Regions from separate parts of the Streptomyces sp. NPDC031466 genome, predicted to be linked through region 1. Evidence: riboswitches for the same ligand, from Rfam matches in the RefSeq annotation. Region 1 holds a riboswitch; each other region holds the start of a gene.
What was found. A riboswitch is a leader RNA that binds a small molecule or an ion and turns the genes downstream of it on or off. The one in region 1 is predicted to bind cobalamin.
Positions count from the first base shown of each region.

Region 2: it holds a riboswitch for cobalamin, as region 1 does, so the genes downstream of both, ACZ5GP_RS04200 (ABC transporter substrate-binding protein) here and ACZ5GP_RS09745 (energy-coupling factor ABC transporter permease) in region 1, are expected to answer to the same signal.
Region 3: it holds a riboswitch for cobalamin, as region 1 does, so the genes downstream of both, ACZ5GP_RS18500 (ABC transporter substrate-binding protein) here and ACZ5GP_RS09745 (energy-coupling factor ABC transporter permease) in region 1, are expected to answer to the same signal.
Region 4: it holds a riboswitch for cobalamin, as region 1 does, so the genes downstream of both, cobN (cobaltochelatase subunit CobN) here and ACZ5GP_RS09745 (energy-coupling factor ABC transporter permease) in region 1, are expected to answer to the same signal.

Region 1 is NZ_JBVIJT010000004.1:206,811-212,457, reverse strand. Features, by position in the region: gene ACZ5GP_RS09760 (oxygenase MpaB family protein) at 1-715, opposite strand, end outside; gene ACZ5GP_RS09755 (polyprenyl synthetase family protein) at 800-1,855, opposite strand; gene ACZ5GP_RS09750 (polyprenyl synthetase) at 1,845-2,123, opposite strand; cobalamin riboswitch at 2,390-2,573, shown strand; gene ACZ5GP_RS09745 (energy-coupling factor ABC transporter permease) at 2,604-3,359, shown strand; gene ACZ5GP_RS09740 (energy-coupling factor ABC transporter substrate-binding protein) at 3,359-3,733, shown strand; gene cbiQ (cobalt ECF transporter T component CbiQ) at 3,740-4,489, shown strand; gene ACZ5GP_RS09730 (energy-coupling factor ABC transporter ATP-binding protein) at 4,486-5,310, shown strand; gene ACZ5GP_RS09725 (HPP family protein) at 5,439-5,647, shown strand, end outside.
Region 2 is NZ_JBVIJT010000002.1:304,373-310,019, reverse strand. Features, by position in the region: gene ACZ5GP_RS04205 (FecCD family ABC transporter permease) at 30-1,058, opposite strand; gene ACZ5GP_RS04200 (ABC transporter substrate-binding protein) at 1,055-2,098, opposite strand; cobalamin riboswitch at 2,165-2,349, opposite strand; gene ACZ5GP_RS04195 (VOC family protein) at 2,357-2,815, opposite strand; gene ACZ5GP_RS04190 (helix-turn-helix domain-containing protein) at 2,821-3,681, opposite strand; gene ACZ5GP_RS04185 (haloacid dehalogenase-like hydrolase) at 3,926-5,059, shown strand; gene ACZ5GP_RS04180 (alpha/beta hydrolase family protein) at 5,171-5,647, opposite strand, start outside.
Region 3 is NZ_JBVIJT010000007.1:122,510-128,156, forward strand. Features, by position in the region: gene clpS (ATP-dependent Clp protease adapter ClpS) at 1-142, shown strand, start outside; gene ACZ5GP_RS18485 (DUF2017 domain-containing protein) at 171-776, shown strand; gene ACZ5GP_RS18490 (amino acid permease) at 1,149-2,636, shown strand; gene ACZ5GP_RS18495 (M67 family metallopeptidase) at 2,725-3,147, shown strand; cobalamin riboswitch at 3,151-3,270, shown strand; gene ACZ5GP_RS18500 (ABC transporter substrate-binding protein) at 3,316-4,275, shown strand; gene ACZ5GP_RS18505 (FecCD family ABC transporter permease) at 4,398-5,414, shown strand; gene ACZ5GP_RS18510 (ABC transporter ATP-binding protein) at 5,369-5,647, shown strand, end outside.
Region 4 is NZ_JBVIJT010000011.1:298,846-304,492, forward strand. Features, by position in the region: gene ACZ5GP_RS27670 (precorrin-2 C(20)-methyltransferase) at 1-918, opposite strand, end outside; gene ACZ5GP_RS27675 (precorrin-8X methylmutase) at 915-1,541, opposite strand; gene ACZ5GP_RS27680 (cobalamin biosynthesis protein CobG) at 1,553-3,004, opposite strand; cobalamin riboswitch at 3,119-3,238, shown strand; gene cobN (cobaltochelatase subunit CobN) at 3,282-5,647, shown strand, end outside.

The DNA.
Region 1 (5,647 bases):
CGTCGAGTGTCTTCGGTACGGCCTCCTGGTCGATGCCGAGCATCGCCCCGACCACACGCCAGGCGTAGTAGTACGCCTCTGCACCCTCTGTCGACATGTGGATGTTCAGCCGGTGCAGGCTGTCCAGCACGAGCAGCGAGAAGAACATCTGCCCGCCGATCAGGTCCTCCTGGCAGATCGGTGTCCCGAACACCGCGGTGTCCCAGCGGTTCTCCCGCTTGAGGTGATGCCGGATGGAGGCGTGCAGCAGCCGGACCTTCTGCGCGGCCGGGATGAAACGGCTGCCCGCCTCGAAGGCGTCGGGCCGCATCAGGTAGACGGTGAACTGGCCCGTCTCCGCCATCCGCCTGGAGGGGTACGCCAGTCCGTGGGTCGTCGACAGCAGCTTCGCCACGACCGGCACGACGTAGCAGGCGGGCATGGAGGCGAAGGACAGGGCCGTGGAGATGTGCACGTTGTTGTCGATGAAGAACAGCCGGGCCTTCTCCATCTCGCCCCAGTCCACCCACGGCGGGGGATGGCTGGTGGCCGCCAGATAGTCCCTGGCGACGTCCGGCAGCCCGTCCGGCAGGGGAGAGCCGGCGGTGGAGACGTAACGCATCAACGTGTTGAACTTGCCGACCTCCCCGCGCTCGAAGAGCGTGGCGACGGTGGCATCGGCCAGTTCGTCCCCGGGTTCGCGCAAGGCGTTCATCGATGCCTCGGTGTACAGCATGACAGGGTTCCTCGTCTTCCAAGGTGATGGCCACGGCCGAGGGAGGCAGGCCGAGGACCGGGTGGCCGCCGTCCCACGCGGGGGTCAGGACAGGCGGGCCGCCGCCGCATGCGCCAGATCGGTCAAGGCCTTGGCGGCGGGTGTCGGCAGGTCCGCTTCGTGCAGGGCGTCCAGGGCCTCCTCGACCCGGACGGAGATCATGTCCTCGATACGGTCGGGCGCCCCGAGCGCGCACATCACCTCGCGGACGGCGTGCAGATCCGCCGCGCCCGGATCGGGCCGGCCCAGCAGGGCACGCAGTTGATCCCGTTGACCGGCTCCGGCCAGGCGCCAGGTCTCGGCCAGCAGGGCCGTCGGCCGGTGCCCGCGCACGTCGTCGGCGTTGGCCTTGCCGGTGCGCTCGGGGCTGCCGAACAGGCCGAGCAGGTCGTCGCGCAACTGGAACGCCTCACCCAGCGGCAGGCCGTACGCGGTGTAGCCCGCCCGCAGCCGGCCGGCCGCACCCGCCAGCGCCCCGCCGATCAACAGGGGCTGCTCGACGGTGTACTTGGCGGTCTTGTACCGGATCACCTTCAGCGAGGCCGCGGTGTCGGGGTCGGCTCCTGTGCGTAGGATCTCCAGGCACTCGCCCGCGATCAGCTCCCGGGCCAGCGCCGACCACAGGGGGCGGGCCCGGGCCAGATAGGCGGCGGGCAGACCACTGGCGGCGAACAGCTGCCCGGCGAGCCCCATCAGCAGATCGCCCACCAGCATCGCCAGCGACCTGCCGTCGGCCGACGCGCGGGGCCGGTCGGGCACACAGCCCCGCAGGGCCACATGGGCGGTGGGGCGGCCGTGCCGCAGCGGGCTGTCGTCGATGAGGTCGTCGTGCACGACCGCGGCGGCGTGCACCAGCTCCATCGAGGCCGCCGCCCGCACCAGCGCGTCACTGTCGGGCTGGCCCACCCCGCGCCAGCCCCAGTAGCAGAAGGCCGCCCGCAGCCGCTTGCCGTCCGCGACGGCCGCCGCCAGCTGCTCGGCCACCGGATGAAGGAGGGGATCGACGTCCGCGAAGCGCTCGGCCTCCTGGCCGACGAACTCACGCAGCACCGCGTCGACGCGGTCCTTGAACCGTGCGGGTTCCCACAGGTCAGACGCCATCGGCGGCCCGCCGAGCCAGCGCGCGCCGGGCCAGGATCTCCAGGTGGGCCGGGGGCACCGCCGCGTACCGGTCCCGCACGAGGCGCCCGCGCGCCAGCAGATCGTGCTCGGCGTCCGCCGCCAGGTCCGCCGCGTCCGAGCGGTGCAGCAGCCCTCGTACCGTACCCACCGCCGTGCCCAGCGTGCTGACCCCGAGGTCGGCCAGCCCCGCCGCCAGCAGCACCGCCCGCTCGCCGAAGCCGACGATGCGGCTCGCTTCCCGCGTCATGACATTTCCCCCAGGAGGACATTCCGCCGGGGCCCATCCGCCCGGCCACCGTCTCGTGTCGCCGCTCACAGGATGACCACCCGCAGGGTGCGGCCCGGCCGAAACTCACGATCGAGTGAACGCGTCGCTCTCGTGTTGCCGACACGCCGCACGGGCGTTGCTCGAGCGAACCGGGAGTCCTCGTGGGGCCGTTCCCGCAGGGTGTCGGGCTCGTCTGACCACGATCGGAATCGCCCGGGCAAGTTGTCAGGCCCCTCCGTCGCGCACTAATGTCACCACGCCTTGGTGAACGGGAAATCCGGTGTGATGCCGGTGCGGCCCTCGCCACTGTGATCGGGAAGTCCGGCTCCAGCCCTCGCGGCAGCCACTGGGCACACATGTGCCCGGGAAGGCGGAGTCCGGTCGGTACGACCCGTCAGCCAGGAGACCGGCCAAGGCACGTTGTCCATCCACGAGGTGCTGGAGAGGGTCTGCTGAGCCATGCACATAGCCGAGGGTTTCCTCCCGCCGGCGCACGCGATCGCCTGGGGCGTAGCGTCCGCGCCGTTCGTCGTCCACGGAGTCCGTTGTCTGACCCGTGAGGTCAAGGAACACCCCGAGAGCACCCTGCTCCTGGGAGCCGCCGGGGCCTTCACCTTTGTTCTCTCCGCCCTGAAGATCCCGTCCGTGACGGGCAGTTGCTCGCACCCGACGGGCACCGGACTGGGCGCGATCCTGTTCCGGCCGCCGATCATGGCGGTGCTCGGCACCATCACACTGCTGTTCCAGGCCCTGCTGCTCGCCCACGGCGGGCTCACCACCCTGGGCGCCAACGTGTTCTCCATGGCGATCGTCGGGCCGTGGGCCGGCTACGCCGTCTACCGGCTGCTCAGGCGGTTCGACGTGCCGCTGATGGCCGCCGTGTTCTTCGGGGCCTTCGTCGCCGACCTGTCCACGTACTGCGTCACCAGTGTCCAGCTGGCCCTGGCGTTCCCGGACCCCGGCAGCGGCTTCCTCGGCGCGCTGGGCAAGTTCGGCGGGATCTTCGCCGTCACGCAGATCCCCCTCGCCGTCAGCGAGGGGCTGCTCACCGTCCTGGTCATGCGGTTGCTCGTGCAGTCCAGCAGGGGCGAACTGGCGCGGCTCGGCGTGCTGCCGCAGGCCGAACGGCCCGCCACGCCGCACGAGACCCCCGCGACGCAGGAGACCCCCGCGAAGCAGCAGGCGCACGAGACGCACAGGGAGGCCAGCGCATGATGAGCCGGAACACGAAGATCAACCTCCTGCTGCTCGTGGTCGTGGCGGCGCTCGCGGTGCTGCCCCTGGCGCTCGGGCTCGGCGACCACAAAAAGGAACCGTTCACCGGCGCCGACGCCCAGGCGGAGACGGCGATCACCGAACTCGAGCCGGACTACAAACCGTGGTTCTCACCCCTGTACGAGCCCCCCTCTGGTGAAATCGAATCCGCGCTCTTCGCCCTCCAGGCGGCCCTCGGCGCCGGCGTCCTCGCGTACTACTTCGGCCTGCGCAAGGGCCGCAGGCAGGGCGCCGAACGCCGGCAGGCACAGGAGGCCCACGCCGAGCAGCTCCCGGATGACGAGGGCGCCGAGCCCAAGACCGGGCAGCTCTGACCGGCAGTGCTGCCCATCGACGTGGCGGCGCACAGCAGTCGCTGGCGCCGCCGCCACCCCGTGGACAAGGCCGTACTCGGGCTCGGCCTCACCCTCCTCGCGATCTCCCTGCCGCCCTGGCCGGGCGCCGCCCTGGTCGCGGCCACCGCGATCGTCCTGCTGCTCGGCCCGGCGGGTGTGCCGCCGCGCAAACTGTGGCGCGCCTACCGCGTACCGCTCGGCTTCTGCGTCACCGGAGCGCTGACCCTGCTCGTCCAGCTCGGCGGCCCGGACGGGTTCGTCAGCCTTGCGGAGTCAGGGCCCGCGCGGGCGGGAGGCCTGCTCCTGCGCACCTCGGCGGCCTCGCTCGGCGTGCTCCTGTTCGCCTTCACCACCCCGATGTCGGATCTGCTGCCCCGCCTGGTCAAGGCGGGCATCCCGGCGCCCGTCGTGGACGTCGCCCTGGTGACCTACCGGATGAGCTTCCTGCTCCTGGACGCCATGACCCGCATCCGCCAGGCGCAGGCGGCACGCCTCGGCCACACCACACGGGCCGCCGCCTGGCGCTCCCTCGCGGGTCTGGGCGCCACGTCGTTCGTGCGGGCCTTCGACCGGGCGAGCCGGCTGCACGGCGGACTCGCCGGACGCGGTTACGACGGCACCCTGCGGGTGCTGGTGCCCGAGGCCCGCGTCTCGCGGCGGTTCGTGGGAGCGGGCGTGGCACTCCTGGCGGTCCTGACCGCCCTCACCTTCGTCATGGAAAGGCTTCTTGGATGAGCGAGCCCCTGCTGGTGCTGCGCGGCGCCTCCTACGCGTACGAGGACGGGCCGGCCGTCCTCAGCGACCTGGACTTCGACGTGGCCGAGGGCAGGGCACTCGTGCTGCTCGGGCGCAACGGCAGCGGCAAGACGACCCTCATGCGGCTGCTGAGCGGCGGCCTGCGACCGGACACCGGTCACCTGAGGGCCGACGGCACCCCGGTCACGTACGACCGCAAGGGTCTGACGCGGTTGCGGACCACCGTTCAGCTGGTCGTCCAGGACCCGGACGACCAGTTGTTCGCCGCCTCGGTGGAACAGGACGTGTCCTTCGGGCCGCTGAACCTCGGTCTGCCCGATGCCGAGGTCCGCGCGCGCGTCGCCGAGGCGCTCGCGGCCCTGGACATCAGCGCCCTGGCCGACCGCCCCACCCATCTCCTCTCCTACGGCCAGCGCAAACGGACCGCGATCGCGGGGGCCGTGGCGATGCGTCCACGCCTGCTGATCCTCGACGAACCGACAGCGGGCCTCGACCCCGACGGCCAGGAGCGCCTGCTCGCCACCCTGCAGGGCCTGCGGGACACCGGGACCACCGTGGTCATGGCCACCCACGACGTGGACCTGGCCCTGCGATGGGCGGACGACGCGGCCCTGCTGACGCCCTCGGGGGTGTGCACCGGCCCGGTGGCGGACATGCTGGCCCGCCGGGACCTGCTGGCCCAGGCGGGGCTGCGCCTGCCGTGGGGCATCGCCGTCGCGGAGCTGCTGCGGGCGCACGGGCTCCCGGCCGGCGCGGGGGAGGGCCCGCGTACTCCGGAGGAACTCGCGGCCCTGACATGAGAGCGGCTGACGGCACCCCTGACCTGCGGCGACGACAGGGAGAAGCGTAGAATTGCGGGCGTTTGCCCTTCTCCTCACCTGCCGCGCGGGGCTCCCCTGACGGCCGAGCCCCGAAAAAGATCACTTCTTTGAGCATCGATGAAGCCATAGAGGCGCCGCTTTCGCCTGCCGGGCCCCGCGTCCTGGACCGCCTCGCGGGCCGCGCCCCGGCCCCGCCGCCGCCGCGCACCGCCGCCCACAGCGCCGGCGCCGTCACCGCCGTCCTGCTGGCCCTGGTCGCCGTGGGCTCGCTCATCCACGAGCCCGTGCTGATACCCCCGCTCGCGGCATCGGCCGC
Region 2 (5,647 bases), on a different contig from region 1:
GGGCGTCACGTCATACGACCTCTCGGGCCTCACGTCGTCGCCCCCCGCGTCCGGTACAGCACCAGCACGAACGCCGGTACGCCGATGAGTGACGTCACCACGCCCACCGGGACCTCCTGGGGATCCAGGGCCGTACGGGCCAAAGTGTCCACCCAGACCAGGAAGAGCGCCCCGGCCAGTGCCGTGACCGGCAGCAGGCGGGCGTGGCCCGAGCCGGCGAAGGCGCGGGCCGCGTGCGGCAGGACCAGGCCCACGAAACCGATGGCGCCCGCCGAGCTGACCAGCGCGGCGGTCAGCAGCGCCGTCACGCAGAGCAGCACGAGCCGGGTGCGCGCCACGTGCACGCCCAGTGTCGCCGCCGCCTCCTGGCCGAACGCAAACGCGTCGAGCGTACGGGCGTGGCCGAGGCAGACGGCCAGCGCCACGGCGAGGACGGCGGCGCACAGCCACACGTCCGTCCAGCCCGCCCCGCTGAGCGAGCCCAGCAGCCAGAACAGCACGCCCCTGGTGGTCTCCGCGTCACCCGCCGTGAGGATGACGAACGACGTCAGCGCGGAGAAGAGCTGCAGCGCGGCCACGCCGGACAGCACCACCCGGTCCGTCGTCCCGCCCAGCGTGTGGCTCAGGAGCAGGACGAGCGCGAAGGACAGGAGCGCGCCCACGAAGGCGCCCGCCGAGATGGACACCGCTCCCCCGCCCACCCCGAGGACGACGACCGCGACGGCCCCCGTGGACGCCCCGGACGACACCCCGAGCACGAAGGGGTCCGCGAGGGGGTTGCGGAGCAGGGACTGCATGACCGCCCCGCACACCGCGAGACCCGCGCCGCAGACGGCGGCGAGCAGGGTGCGGGGCATCCGCAGGTTCCAGACGATGCCGTCCCTGAGGGGGGTGAGGCGCGACTCGCCCCAGCCGAGGTGCGCGGCGAGCACCGACCACACGTCGGGGACGGAGATCTCGGCGGGGCCGATGGTGACGGCGACCGCCACGGACAGCGCGAGCGCCGCGCACGCGGCCAGCCACAGCAGCCCCTGCCGGGCGGGTGCGGCCACGCTCATGTGGTGAGCCCGAACTTCCGCAGCCCGGCCGCCACTTGCTCGATGCCGTCGACGGTACGGATCGTGGGGTTCATGGCCTGGCCGCTGAGCCGGACGTACCACTTCTTCTTTACGGCGGTCAGGTTCTTGGTCGCCGGGTTGGTCTCCAGGAACCTGATCTTCGCCTCGGCGCTCTCGGCGGACTGCGACCTGCGGGTGAGGTCGCCGATGACGAGGACGTCGGGGTCGCGGTCGGCGACGGTCTCCCAGTTGATCTGGGGCCACTCCTCGCGGGTGTCGTCGAAGACGTTCTTCGCGCCGAGTTCGCGGGTGATGATGCCGGGGGCGCCGCAGCAGCCCGCCATGTACGGGGCGTCGGAGTTGGCGAACCAGTACAGGATCGTCGCGTCGGACGCCTTGATGTCCTTCGTGGCCTTCGCGACGCGGCCCTTCAGGTCGGCGATCAGCCGCTCGCCGCGCTGTCGCACGCCGAACACCTTCGCCAGGTCGCGGATCTCGCCGTAGACGGTGTCCATGGTGAGGGTCCGCACGCGTTTGCCGTCGCCGCCGCCGTCGTTGTCCTTGCCCGCGCAGTCGGTGGGCGAGACGTAGACGGGCACGCCGAGGTCGGTGAACTTCGCGCGGTCGGCGACGCCGCCCTTGCCGACGGTGTAGAGGAAGGAGGCGCTGACGAAGTCCGGTTCCTTGGCAAGGACCTTCTCCAGGGAGGGGTAGCGGTCGGCGAGCCGCTCCACCTTCGCGTTGTCCTTCTCCAGGTTCTTCGCGACCGGGTCGGTCCAGGTGCCGGTGCCGGCCATGCGGTCGGCGAGCCCGAGGGAGAGCAGGATCTCCGTGGAGCCCTGGTCGAGCGAGACGGCGCGCTGGGGCGGGGCCGTGACCTGCACGTTTTTGCCGCAGGAGGCGACGGTGACGGGGTAGCCGTCGGCGCCTTTGCCCGCGGGCTCCGGTGCCGAGCCGCCGCCGCAGGCGCTGAGCGCGAGCGTGCCGGCCGTGAGGAGTCCGGCACAGCGCAGGACGGGTGTACGGGCTTTCGAGGACACGCGATCCCTTGGGTGTCACGGCTCATACGCGGAGCCTGGTCTGCGTCACGACCTTCGCCGCCCGGTGTGCGGGCGAAGGCGCCAGCAGGTCTTCGGACTCGGGATCGACCGGGCGGGGCGCCTTCCCGGGCGTCGTGAGACGCCCAGTGGCCGTGGCCCCGCCCGTCCCCCTCACCGCTGCGCGTCAGTTCCGGATTCGCACCGGATTCCCTGGCCCAGGTGTGGGTTTGACTGGCTTGCGCAAGTTATCACGCGTGCTCACGGGGTCGGTCCGGGCCTCGGCTCGCCCCGGTAGGAGCCGAAGGACCAGTGGTTTCCCTCTGGGTCCGCGACGGCGAACTCGCGGCCGCCGTACGGTTTGTCCTCGATCTCGGCGATGACCCGCACGCCCGCCTCGGTGAGGCGGCGGTACAGGTCCTCCACCCGGTCGGTGACGACGTAGGCGCTCGCGGTGCCGGGTGTGCCGCAGGTGCCCTCGGTGGCGGGGTCGTGGGAGCCGAGCATGACGCCGCCGCCCTCGGGCCAGTCGAGCTGGGCGTGGACGACGCGGCCGCCGTCCTCGTAGACGGCCGTGCGCAGGAAGCCGACGGTGCCGACGAGGAAGTCGATCAGCGCGGGGGCGTCCTCGGCCTGGAGGCCCGGCCAGATGGTGGGGGCCGGCGCGGCGGGGGCGGGGGGCGGTGTGGGGTTGGGTGTGGGGTTCGGTGTGGTGTTCATGTCCTTCACTCTTCGCCCTCGCCGTGTGCCCCGGCTTGGATGTTCCGGCACTCTTCGGCGAGCCAGCCGGTCGGGCTCGTCCCCGTGTACTGGCGGAAGTCGCGTACGAGGTGGGAGTGGTCGCAGTAGCCGGTGTCGGCCGCGACCCGGGCGAGGTTCGGCGGGCCGCCCGCCGCGACGGCGCGGACCACGGCGTCCTTCGCGTGCTGGAAGCGCATCAGGCGGGCGGCCTGCTTGGGGCTCAGCCCGGTCTCGGCGCGGAAGAGCGCGGTCAGGCGGCGTTCGCTGAGCGCGACGTGCCGGGACAGGGCGCCCAGCGTGCCCGCGCCGCGGTGCCGGGCCAGCCAGGCCCAGGCCTCGGCGACCTCGGGGCGTACGGACCCGGCGGTCCGTTCGGTGGCCGCGCGCCGCCGCAGGTAGGCGGACAGGGCGGCGAAGCGGTCCTCCCAGTGGTCCAGCTCGCACAGCCGCTCGCGGAGGTCGGCGGCGCGCTCGCCGAACACGTCGGTGCCGGCGACGACGGGCTGTCCGGTCAGCGCTCCGGCGGGCAGGCCGAGGAGGGCGCGGGCCGCCAGCGGGTGCACGGCGAGCTGGATGCCCGCCTCGTGCTCGGGCTGGACGACGTACACGGGGCTCTGGTGCAGGCCGCCCACGACGATGTCGGTGCGGGCGGCGTCCGCGCCGCTCGCCTGGTCGGGGGTGTCGCCGCCGGCGATGGTGCCGTCCAGCGAGAAGATCACCGTCAGGTGGGGCGAGGGCAGGCCCCGGTGCAGGGCGGGGCGCTGTCCCGCGGTGCGGTAGCCGACCGCGGAGACGACCATGCCGTCGAGCCGGGGGACGGCTCTGACGAACTCACGGGAGCCCATGCGGCCAGTATGGGCGATGTGATCGCCGTCCGCTGCGGGCCCCTCCCGGCACCCGCCGCCCCCGCCCTTGCCCGCCGCTCTCCCGGGCCCGGCGTCCCTCTCCGCTACCCGCCTCCGCCTCCCCCCATGCCGCCGCCGCACGGTGACGTCGATCATGGGAATCGGCCCCCGGGGGCCCATAGAGTTGCGCGCCGCTCCGAACGGGGCGCACTCCGCTCGCAGGGAACGGCAGGGACACAGAGACATGGCAGCAGTACGGGTGAAGAGCAGGCCGGCCCTCATCGCCACCGTGGGCGCGCTGGCCGCCGCCGTCCTCGCGGGCAGCGCGCTGTGGCCGACGAACGAGGCGTCCGCCGCCGACACCTCGGCGGCCACCGCCCGCGAGCTGTCGCACTGGCCGAAGCCCGTCGCGAAGCGGCTCGGCGAGGTCATCGCCGCGAACGACCACAAGGGCGCGTACGCCGTCTTCGACGCGGACAACACGACGTACCGCAACGACCTGGAGGAGTCGCTGCTGCCCTTCCTGGAGATGAAGGGTGTCCTGACCCGCAAGACCATGGACCCGTCCCTGAAGGTCATCCCCTTCAAGGACAAGGCCGGGCACAAGGAGAGCCTCTACAGCTACTACAACCGGCTGTGCGAGGTGGACGACCAGGTCTGCTACCCCTGGGCCGCGCAGATCTTCTCCGGGTTCACGCTGAGGGAACTCAAGAAGTACGTCGATGAGTTGCTGGCGTACGGCAAGCCGATCCCGGCCGAGTACTACGAGGACGGGAAGCCGACGAGGACCGAGGTGAAGCCGCCGGAGTTCTCGCCGGGCATGCGGCAGCTGTACCGGACGCTGCGGGCGCACGGCATCGAGGTGTACGTGGTCAGCGCGGCCGCCGAGGACCTGGTGCGCATGGTCCTCGCGGACCCGAAGTACGGCTACGGCGTGCGGCCGCAGAACGTCATCGGCGTCTCGCTCCAGCTCAAGGACCGCGGGACCGGTGACGTCACCACCTCCCGCAAGGAGATCGCCGAGGGCCGCTTCGGCGAGAAGGAGCGGGCGCGGCTCGCCGGGCGCGAGCTGACGCCGCACCTGTGGGCGCCGCTGACCTGGTTCGAGGGCAAGCCCGCGGCGATCAACACCTACATCGACGAGTGGCGGAAGCCGATCCTGGTGGCCGGGGACACCCCGGTCAGCGACGGCCCGATGCTGTTCCACTCCGCGGACGTGGAGCACGGCGGCGTACGGGTGTGGGTCAACCGCAAGAACGCGTACATGAAGCAGCTCGACGGCATGAAGGAGGAGAACGCGCGGCGCCAGCGGGAGTTGGGCCAGGAGGTGACCGCGGACAAGCGGTGGCTGACGGTCACTCCGGAGCAGATCGGCTGACACGCCGACGGCCCGCGTCGGCCGAGGGCGTACGGCTCATGGGCGTCAGGGTCACGGGCGTACGGCTCATGAGCGTACGGCTCACGGGCGTACGAGTCACGGGCGTACGAGTCATGACTTCCCGGCCCGGTATACCCCCGCCCGGTGCTCGTCGGCGGTCGCCCAGGCCGCCACCAGCTTGGCGAGCGCGCCGCCCGCACGGGCCCAGGCGAAGTGGTCGAGCCGGGTGCCCGCCTCCCGCGCGGTCAGGTGGTGGCGGGTGAGGCGCGCCCGCGGGGTCTTGGCGAGCAGGTGGTCGAGGGCGCCGGCGGGGGCGTAGGCGTCGCGCTCGACGGAGACGGCGAGCACGGGCAGGTCCAGGGTGCCGAGCGCCGTTTCGTAGTCGAGCGCGGACCCTCTGGCGCTGTAGCGGCCCGTGCGCACCTGGCGCGCCCAGTCGCGCATGACGCCCCTCGGCTGGTCGCCGCCGAAGCCGAGCCGGGTGCCGGGCCAGCGGCCGAGCACGGCCGCCGTGGCGGTGATCAGCAGTTGGGTCAGGAGCAGGCCGGGGCCGCGCAGGGGGCCGAACGCGCGGAACCAGACCGAGCC
Region 3 (5,647 bases), on a different contig from region 1:
GAAGGCCACCAAGCTGATGATGGACGTGCACGAGAAGGGCCGCGCGGTCGTCTCCAGCGGCTCCCGCGAGGAGATGGAGCGCGACGTCCAGGCCATGCACGGGTACGGGCTGTGGGCCACCCTTCAGCAGGACCGCAAGTAGCGGCGGACCGGAAGCAGCGACGCATCTGATGCCTGGACACTTCGAACCGATCCCCGGGGGCGGCGCCGCCGTCGCGCTCGACGAGGTCGAGACCTCGATCATCCGTTCCCTCGCCGTGCAGCTCCTGGAGCTGATCGGCCCCGGCCCCGGCGGGGAGCCCGGCGACGACCCGCTGGCCGAGCTGTTCGCCGAGGGGCCGAGCGAGCCGCCCGCCGACCCCGTGATGCAGCGCCTGCTGCCGGACGCGTACGGGGGCCCCGGCAGTGCGACCGGGGACATCGGGCGCGAGGAGGAACTGCGAGCGTATTCGGCCGAGTTCCGCCGGTTCACGGAGAACGACCTGCGGGCCAAGAAGCGGGACGACGCGCTGGTCGTGATCCGTTCGCTGGACGCGATGGCGTCCCCGGGCGAGGGCGGAGCTGTCCTGAAGCTGTCGGTCGAGGAGTCGCGGCACTGGCTCGGGGCACTCAATGACCTGCGGCTCGCGATCGGCACGCGCCTGGAGGTCACCGACGAGGAGGACGCCGACCTGCTCTACCGGCTGCCGGACTCGGACCCGCGCAAGCCGATGGTGATGGCGTATCTCTGGCTCGGCGGACTGCAGGAGACGCTGGTCGGGACGTTGCTGGGCTGAGCGGGGCCAAAAATCGGTGTACGGGACAGCTGTATTTGCTGTACAGGACACCTTCTGTTCACATGGCGGTCCGTTCGCTCAGCGGACGCTCAAATCCGGATAACGATCCCGTCACTTCATTGTCCGGTTATACGCACCAAGGCGGACTTTGTCCGCTTCTCCCTGTGGTGTGCGCCACAGGTGGCCGATTCCCTCACTGTTGCCGCCGTGATAAATCTTCACGACCGCTCGGTGACGCCACCCATGTCACCGAGGGCGCTCGGGCCGGCAGACCGCCGGTAGCACTCCATACATATCCGGGGGGATCAGGACCTGATCCGCAGCCATCAACGCGAGACGCGGGCGCGGATCAGCATGGAGAAAGGCGTCACCATGACCTCAGTGCAGGTCGAAGAGCAGCACGACGGGCACGACGGCGATGGTGCCGGGCAGGCCGCCGGCGGCGAGGGCTACCAGCGCGGTCTGGGGGCCCGGCAGATCCAGATGATCGCGATCGGCGGTGCCATCGGCACCGGCCTGTTCCTCGGCGCGGGCAAGGCCATTCACAAGGCGGGCCCCAGCCTCATCCTGGCGTACGCCATCGCGGGCCTCGTCATCTTCTTCATCATGCGGGCGCTCGGCGAGCTCCTCATGTACCGCCCCGTGTCGGGCTCCTTCTCGGAGTACGCGCGCGAATTCATGGGCCCGTTCTTCGGCTTCGTGACCGGCTGGACGTACTGGCTCTTCTGGGTCGTCACCGGCATCACGGAAGTCACCGCGGCCGCCCAGTACATGCAGTACTGGACCCACGGCTCCGTCCCGCAATGGGCCTACGCGCTGATCTTCACGGTCATCCTGTACGGCGCGAACCTCATCTCCGTGAAGCTCTTCGGCGAGCTGGAGTTCTGGTTCTCGATGGTCAAGGTCACCGCCATCATCGGCATGATCCTGATCTGCGTCGGCATCCTCACCATCGGCTTCTCCGACGCCGGTGACACCGCCTCCGTGGCCCACCTGTGGAACCAGGGCGGTTTCTTCCCCAACGGCATCGGCTCCACGCTGATGACGCTGCAGATCGTGATGTTCGCGTTCCTCGCCGTCGAGCTGGTCGGCGTCACCGCGGGCGAGTCCAAGGACCCGAAGACCGTCCTGCCCAAGGCCATCAACACCGTGCCGTGGCGCATCGCCGTCTTCTACGTCGGCGCGCTGATCATGATCCTGTCGGTCGTGCCGTGGACGCACTTCAAGCCCGGCGTCTCGCCGTTCGTCGCGGCCTTCGAGGAGATGGGCCTCGGCATCGGCGCCGCGATCGTGAACTTCGTGGTCCTCACCGCCGCGCTCTCCTCCTGCAACTCCGGCATGTACTCCACCGGCCGCATGCTGCGCGACCTGGCGCTCAACGGCCAGGGCCCGAAGTTCTTCACCAGGCTCACGAAGAACGGCCTGCCGCTGATCGGCACCACCGCCTCCGCCGCGTGCATGCTGGTCGGCGTCTGGATCAACTACCAGTGGCCCGGCAAGGCGTTCACCTACGTCGTCTCCTTCGCGACCATCTCCGGCATGTGGGCCTGGATCATGATCCTGGCGTGCCAGATCCGCTACCGCCGCAAGGCCGACCGCGGTGAGCTGCCGCAGTCCACCTTCCGGGCGCCCGGAGCCCCGTACACGAGCTGGTTCGCGCTCCTGTTCATCGGCATGGTCATCGTGATGATGGGCATCGACGAGGACAACCGGATCTCGCTGTACGCCGCTCCGGTGTGGGTCGCGATCCTCGCGGGCTCCTACCTGATCCTCAAGAAGCGCAACCCGGAGGCCGCCGCCTTCAACAAGCGCAAGACCCCCGCCGTCGCCTCCGACGGTGAGCCGGCCGCCAAGGACTGACACCCGCCCCTCGGGGACCTGTCCAGCATTCGGGCCCGCCCGTACCGCATTCCGGTACGGTGCGGGCCCTCTGCTTATCCTGACTGCCATGCTGACCCTGACCCAGGCCCTCCACGACCAGATCGTCGCGCACGCGCGCCAGGACCACCCCGACGAGGCCTGCGGCGTGGTCGCGGGCCCCGCCGGCACCGACCGCCCCGAGCGGTTCATCCCGATGCTGAACGCCGCGCGCTCGCCCACGTTCTACGAGTTCGACTCGGGCGACCTGCTCAAGCTCTACCGCGAGATGGACGACCGCGACGAGGAGCCGGTGATCGTCTACCACTCGCACACCGCGACCGAGGCCTACCCCTCCCGCACCGACATCACCTACGCCAACGAGCCCGGCGCGCACTACGTCCTGGTCTCCACCGCCGACACCGACGACGCGGGCCCCTTCCAGTTCCGCTCGTTCCGCATCGTGGACGGCGAGGTCACCGAGGAAGAGGTGCGCGTGGTCCAGGCATACTGAGCCCGACATCCTCGGGCGGCGGGAGCCAGGAAGCCGGTGCGAATCCGGCACGGTCCCGCCACTGTGACCCCACCCCGCACCGGGGCGGGGGAGTCAGGAACTGACCTGCCGCCCGCACTCCACGCAACGCGGGGGACGCGGAAATCCCCCGGAGGAGGCAGTTCAGCCATGTCCCGAGCCCTGCGCGCCCTGACCGCCGCCGCCCTGCTCGTCCCGCTCGCCGCGTGCTCCTCGTCCGCACCCGGTGACGCCAGGCCCGCCGCCAAGGCCGCCGGATTCCCGTACACCGTCACCAACTGCGGCGTGCGGACGACGTACGCGGCACCCCCCGAGCGCGCCGTCACCATGAACCAGCACGCCACCGAGGTGATGCTGGAACTGGGTCTGGCGGACCGCCTCGTCGGCACCGCCTACCTCGACGACCAGGTCCTGCCGAAGTACGAGCGGGCGTACAGGTCCGTCCCCGTGCTCGCCGGGGAGTACCCCTCCTACGAGAAGCTCCTCGCCGCCGACCCCGACTTCGTCTACGGCGGTTACGCCAGCGCCTTCCTCGCCGGCGACGGCCGCGCTCGCTCCGCCCTCGCGAAGTCCGGCATCGAGAGCCGCCTGAACGTCGAGGCCTGCGCGAAGCGGGCGGTCTCCATGGACGACGTGTACCGCGAGGTGCGCGAGGTGGGCGCCACGTTCGGGGTGCGCGAGCGGGCGCGGAAGTGGGTGAGCGGCGCGCGCCGCGAACTGGCCGCCGCCCAGGAGAAGTCGCGGGGCCACGAGCCGGCCTCCGTCTTCGTCTACGACAGCGGCGACAAGACCGCGTTCACGCTGGGCGGCCGGGGCATCGGCAACGACATCATCGAGCGGGCGGGCGGCCGCAACGTCTTCGCAGACCTCGGCAAGTCCTTCGGCGACGCGTCCTGGGAGACCGTCGTCGAGCGCCGGCCCGAGGTCGTCCTGATCCTCGACTACGGCGCCACGAGCGTCGCCCAGAAGAAGAAGCGCCTCCTCGACGACCCGGTCCTGGCGGACGTCCCCGCGATCAAGCACAAGCGGTTCGCGGTGCTTCCCCTGTCGGACGTGGTGACAGGAGTACGAGCCCCGGAGGCGGTGCGGAAACTGGCGGACCAGCTGTGAGCACCCTGCGGAATCGGCCCGACGGCGGTCAACTCCAGCCCGGGGGAGGCGAAATCCAGCCCGTCCGGCGTTTGAGGACGAGCCCGAAGGGCGACAGACGGAACTCCAGGGGGCACCGCCTCTTGATCCTGACGGGACTGACCGCAGCCCTCGCGGCAGCGCTACTCGCAGGCCTGGCCCTGGGCTCCGTACACATCCCCCCGACCCAAGTCCTGGACATCCTGACAGGCCGCGCGGAACCCTCCCCGTTCCGCACCATCGTCCTGGACGTGCGACTCCCCAGAGTCGTCCTGGGTGCCACCGTAGGAGCCGGACTGGCGGTCATCGGCACCGTCCTGCAGGCCCTCGTCCGCAACCCCCTCGCGGACCCCTTCCTGCTCGGCGTCTCCTCGGGCGCCTCCGTCGGCGCGGTCTCCGCGATCGTGCTCGGCGGCGTCCTCGGCCTCGGCGCGGGCCTGTCCACCGCCGTCACGATCCCGGCGGCGTCCTTCGCGGGCGCCCTGCTCGCCCTGGTCCTCGTCCACGCCCTGGCCGCGAGCGGCGGCGGGGGCCTCGCCACCGGGCGCCTGATCCTGGCGGGCGTGGCGGTCTCCTCCATCCTGTCCGCCCTGACCAGCCTCATCCTCGTCACCGCGGACAGCGCCGAGCAGCTCAAGGAAGTCCTGTACTGGACGCTCGGCGGGCTCGGCGGCGCCCGCCGGGACATGCTGGCCCTGCCCTGCGCCGTCCTGGCCGTCGGCACGCTCCTGCTGGTGGCGCTGGCCCGGCCCCTGGACCTGCTGCTCGTCGGCGAGGAGGGCGCCACCGTCCTCGGCCTGGACACCGCCCGTTTCCGCGCCGCCGTCTTCGTCCTCGCCTCGCTCCTGACCGGCGTCCTCGTCGCGTACAGCGGCGCCATCGGGTTCGTCGGCCTGCTGGTGCCGCACGCCGCCCGCATGCTGGTCGGCGCCGCGCACCGCCCGCTGCTGCCGGTGGCGGCGCTCATGGGCGCGGTGTTCCTGGTCGTCGCGGACCTCGCCGCGCGCACGGTGGCCGCCCCGCAGGACATCCCGGTCGGCGTGCTCACCGCGCTGACGGGCGGCCCGTTCTTCCTGTGGCTGCTGCGCGGGAGCCACCGCCCCGAGGGGATGGCCGCGTGACGCTGCGCGCCGAGGACGTCGGCTACCGCACGCCCGCCGGGGCACGGCTGCTCGACGGCGTGTGCCTGACCGTCGCCGAGGGCGAGACCGTGGGCGTCGTCGGCCCCAACGGCAGCGGCAAGACGACGCTGCTGCGCTGCGTGTACGGGGCGCTCGCCCCGTCCGAGGGCCGCGTCCTGCTGGACGGCGCCGATCTGGCCGGGCTCGGCGCCAAGGCCCGCGCGCGGCGCATC
Region 4 (5,647 bases), on a different contig from region 1:
GCCGGGGCGGCGCGGTACCCGGTCGATGTACGTGGTGTAGCCGACGAGGTCGTCGGCGGCGGCGAGCGCGCCGCGCGTCTCCGGGGTGAGCCAGAGGGGACCCGCGGGGCCGGTGCCGACCACGACGACCTCGCCGCGGCGGTCCGCGACGGGCTCCGGCCCGGGGCCGCCCGTGAGCGGCGCCACCCGGCTCGGCAGCACCGCCACCGAGAAGTAGGGCACCGACTCGGGGTCCACGTCGGCGAGGCGGCCGGTGCGCTCGCCGTCCATGGTGGCGCGCTCGACGTAGCGGGCCTCGTCGAGGCGGCCGGCGCGCTCCAGGGCGCCGCGCACCTTGCCGAACGTGCGGCCGAGTTTCATGACGACCGCCGAGTCCGTCGACGCGAGGCGGGCGGCCAGCTCCTCCTCGGGGAGGGTGCCGGGCAGGATCGTCAGGACCTCCTCGGCCTCCACGAGGGGTTCGCCGAGGCGGGCGGCGGCGGCGCTGACCGACGTGACACCGGGGATGACCTCGGTGTCGTAGCGGTGCGCGAGCCGCTTGTGCATGTGCTGGTAGGAGCCGTAGAAGAGCGGGTCGCCCTCGGCGAGGACGGCGACGGTGCGCCCGGCGTCCAGGTGCGCGGCGAGGCGGGCGGCGGCCTCTTCGTAGAAGTCGTCCAGGGCGCCGCGGTAGCCACCGGGGTGGTCGGTGGTCTCCGTGGTGACGGGGTAGACCAGCGGTTCCTCGATGTGGTCGGCGCGCAGGTGCTTCTCGGCGATCCGGCGGGCGATGGAGCGGCCGTGCCGGGCCGAGTGGTAGGCGATCACGTCGGCGGCGGCGATGACCTCGACGGCGCGGACGGTCATCAGGGAGGGGTCGCCGGGGCCGAGGCCGACGCCGTACAGCTTGCCCTTGGGGGTCCGGGTCTCGGTGTTCACTCCGCCTCGCTCGCAATCGCGTTGATCGCGGCGGCGGCCATCGCGCTGCCGCCCCGGCGGCCGCGTACGACCAGGTACTCCAGGCCGAGGCGGTTGGCTGAGAGGGCGTCCTTGGACTCGGCGGCGCCGACGAAACCGACCGGTATGCCGAGGACGGCGGCCGGGCGCGGGGCGCCCGCCTCGATCATCTCCAGGAGGCGGAAGAGCGCGGTGGGCGCGTTGCCGATGGCGACGACGGAGCCTTCGAGGCGGTCGCGCCACAGCTCCATGGCGGCCGCGCTGCGGGTGGTGGAGAGCTGCGCCGCGAGGTCGGGGACCGAGGGGTCGGTGAGGGTGCAGATCACGTCGTTGTCGGCGGGCAGCCGCTTGCGCGTGACGCCGCTCGCGACCATGTTCGCGTCGCACAGGATCGGCGCGCCGTCGCGCAGCGCCTTGCGGGCGTCGGCCACCACCCGCGGGCTGAAGGCGAGGTCGCGGACGAGGTCGACCATCCCGCAGGCGTGGATCATCCGCACCGCGACCTGGCTGATGTCGGCGGGCAGACCGGCGAGGTCCGCTTCCGCGCGGATGGTGGCAAAGGACTCGCGGTAGATCGCCGCGCCGTCCTTCTCGTAGTCGAACACTGTGCTCTCGCTCATCTCGTGGCCGTTGTGGTGGTGGTTGCGGATGTCGTACGTGCTGTCGTGACCGTCTCGGTCAATGTCCCGCCGCTCACGGGTGCCGTGCTGCCGCCGGTGCGCACGCTCACCTCGTAGCGCCCCTCTCCGGTGGCGAGTACGTCCACCCAGTCGCCGCGCGGATGTCCGCACCGGCGCTCGCAGCCGGACCAGTGGACGGGCAGGCCCCCGGCGCCGGGGACGGCGTCCGCGCGGACGTCGGCGAGGGACTTGGCGCAGCCGGGGCGTCCGGTGCAGGCGCCGACGCCGAGCCAGGGCGAGCGGGGGTCGGTGAGGAAACCGGCGTCGGCCAGTGCGCGCAGCCGCTCGCGCGCGGCGGCCTCGTCCGCGAAGCCCGGGACGACGAAGCCGCGCCACGGGGTGACCCGGATCTCCCCGCCGGGCGCGGGAAGCAGGGCACGCCACTGGGCAGCGCTCACCCGGCCGAGCCGGGCACTCACCACGACCGCGTACCCCAGGTCGGCGTCACCGATGACGCCGGGGGCGGGCGGGGCGGCGGCCGACGGGGCGCTGGGCGCGGGGGGTGCGGGCGGCGCGGAGGCAAGGGTGGACGGGATGGACGACCCGGACGCCGCGGAGGTCTCCGTCAGCCCAGAAGCCGCCCCGGCCGGCGGTCGCCCGGCGGAAGGGAACCCGCTCGGCGAGGCGTCCGGCGTCACGGGCTCCGTCGTGAGGCCCGCCGCCGCCAACGCCTCCGCCAGGTCCACGCCCCGCCCGGCCGGCAGTTCCGTCACCCGCCACGCGCCGTTGCCCGCCTCGCGGGCCGCGGCGAGGAAGGCCCCGGCCGCGGCGAGGGCGGCGCGCGGGGCGTCGGGGCCCGGGAGCCGCCGGGCGCTGTCCCCGACGCGTACCAGCGCCGTACCGCCCGATTCTGCGATCAAGGTCACATCGCCGCCGAGCCCGGCGGCATCCCCGCGCCCGTCGTCGAGAACGAAGAGGAAACGGCCGGAAAGCGCTGTCGTCCAGTCCTGCCCGCACAGGAGCCCATCCAGCTCGCGGGCCCACAACTGCACGTCGGCGTGGCCGAGTCGGTCGAGTCCCGCCAGCGGGGAGGCCACGATGTTCCGGACGCGCTCGTGGCGTTCGGAGGGCAGCAGGCCGGCGTCCGCGAGGAGCGCGGAGAGTTCGCCGCCGCAGCTCTCGCCGAGGCCGCGCAGCTCGATGTTGCCGCGCGAGGTGATGCTGTGGTTCCCGTCCGCGAGACGCTCGGCCGCGTTGGCCAGCGCCAGCGCCTGACGTACCGTCAAAAGTCCTGCGGGCAGCCGGAGTCGGGCCAGCGCGCCGTCGTCGGCGCGGTGCAGACGCAGGGCCCCGGGACAGGCGTCGCCCCGGTCGCGCACCCGATCACGTAGGGGGGATTCGCCCTGGTTCATGGAAGGTGCTCGGCTGGGCGGCATGGCGGCGAGCATACCCACGCCGATCCGGCCGGTCGCCTCCCGAGACGGGCCGTCCCGGCAGGCGGCCGCCCCACCGGCGGCGGGCAGGACTTACTATGCAGGCGGCGGCCCGCCAGGTCCGCCGACGCCAGCGACGGCGTGGGTCCACCAGGACCCGAGGGAGGAAGGCCGGTGCGAATCCGGCGCGGTCCCGCCACTGTGAGCCCCACCGAGGTGGGGCGAGCCAGGAACTCCTGCCGTCCATACGACCACCCGGGGCGCGGACACCCCGAGGAAGGCCTGCGCCCGCATGCTTCTGCTGCTGTCGACCTCCGACACCGACCTGCTCAGCGCCCGCGCGGCGGGGGGTCCGGTCGACTACCGGTTCGCCAACCCCTCCCGCCTGGACCTCGCCGAGCTGCCCTCGCTCCTGGAGGGCGCCGACCTCGTCGTCGTACGCCTCCTCGGCGGTGTCCGCGCCTGGCAGGACGGGCTCGACCAGCTCATCGCCAGCGGTCTGCCGGTGGTCGTGCTCACCGGCGAACAGGCACCCGACGCCCAGCTCATGGCCTCCTCGACGGTGCCCGTCGGCATCGCGGCCGAGGCCCACGCCTACCTCGCGCACGGCGGCCCCGCGAACCTGGAGCAGCTGGCCCGCTTCCTCTCCGACACCGTGCTGCTCACCGGCCACGGCTTCGACCCGCCGGCGCCCGCGCCGTCCTGGGGCCCGCTGGAGCGCGCCGCCCGCGACATCGAGGGCCCGACGGTCGCGGTGCTGTACTACCGCGCCCACCACATGAGCGGCAACACCGCGTTCATCGACGACCTGTGCGGTGCCATCGAGGACGCGGGCGCCCGCCCGATGCCGCTGTACGTGGCCTCGCTGCGCGCCCCCGAGCCCGAGCTGATCGACGCGCTGCGCCCCGCCGACGCCATCGTCACGACGGTCCTCGCCGCCGGTGGCACCAAGCCCGCCGAGGCCTCCGCGGGCGGTGACGACGAGTCGTGGGACGCAGGCGCGCTGACCGGGCTCGACGTGCCGATCCTCCAGGCGCTGTGCCTGACCGGGTCGCGTTCGGCCTGGGAGGAGAACGACGAGGGCGTCTCGCCGCTCGACGCCGCGAGCCAGATCGCGGTCCCGGAGTTCGACGGACGCCTCATCACCGTGCCGTTCTCGTTCAAGGAGATCGACGAGGACGGGCTCCCCGCCTATGTCGCCGACGCCGAGCGGGCGGCCCGGGTCGCCGGGATCGCCGTACGCCACGCACGCCTGAGGCACATCCCGGCCGCCGACAAGCGCCTCGCGCTGGTGCTCTCCGCGTACCCGACCAAGCACTCGCGGATCGGCAACGCGGTAGGCCTGGACACCCCCGCCTCCGCCGTCGCGCTGCTGCGCAGGCTGCGCGCCGAGGGTTACGACTTCGGCCCCGAGGCCGACATCCCCGGCCTCGTCTCGGGCGACGGCGACGAGCTGATCCGCGCGCTGATCGACGCGGGTGGCCACGACCAGGAATGGCTCACCGAGGAGCAGCTGGCCGCCAACCCCGTCCGCATCCCGGCCGCCGCCTACAAGCGCTGGTACGCGACGCTGCCGCAGGAGCTGCGGGACTCCGTCGAGCAGCACTGGGGGCCGCCGCCCGGCGAGATGTTCCTGGACCGCTCGCGGGTGGGCGACGGCGGCGACCCGGAGGGCGACATCGTGCTGGCCGCCCTGCGGCGCGGCAATCTGCTCATCCTCATCCAGCCGCCGCGCGGCTTCGGCGAGAACCCCATCGCGATCTACCACGACCCCGATCTGCCGCCTTCCCACCACTACTTGGCGGCCTACCGCTGGATCGCGGCCCCCGCGGCCGACGGCGGCTTCGGCGCCGACGCGATGGTCCACCTCGGCAAGCACGGCAACCTGGAGTGGCTGCCCGGCAAGAACGCGGGCCTCTCGGCGGCCTGCGGCCCCGACGCCGCGCTCGGCGACCTGCCGCTGATCTACCCGTTCCTGGTCAACGACCCGGGCGAGGGCACGCAGGCCAAGCGCCGCGTGCACGCCACGCTCATCGACCACCTCGTGCCGCCCATGGCCCGCGCCGACTCCTACGGCGACATCGCGCGCCTGGAGCAGCTCCTGGACGAGTACGCGCAGATCAGCTCGATGGACCCGGCGAAGCTGCCCGCGATCCGGGCGCAGATCTGGACGCTCATCCAGGCCGCGAAGCTCGACCACGACCTGGGCCTGGAGGACCGCCCGGACGACGACGGCTTCGACGACTTCCTCCTCCATGTCGACGGCTGGCTCTGCGAGATCAAGGACATGCAGATCCGCGACGGCCTGCACGTCCTCGGCACCGCCCCGGCGGGCGGCGACCGCGTCAACCTCGTCCTCGCCGTCCTGCGCGCCCGCCAGATCTGGGGCGGCACCTCCGCCCTGCCCGGTCTGCGCGAGGCGCTCGGCCTGGACGAGTCCGCGGCGACGCGCGTGAGCGCCGACGAGGCCGAGGAGAAGGCCCGCGCGCTGGTCCAGGCGATGGACGACGCGGACTGGGACCCCGCGGCCGTGGCCTCGGTGGCCGCGGGCCAGAGCGAGCAGGTCGCCGCCATCCTGGAGTTCGCGGCCCGCGAGGTCGTGCCCCGCCTGGAGGGCACCACGGCCGAACTGGACAACGCGGTACGGGCGTTGGAGGG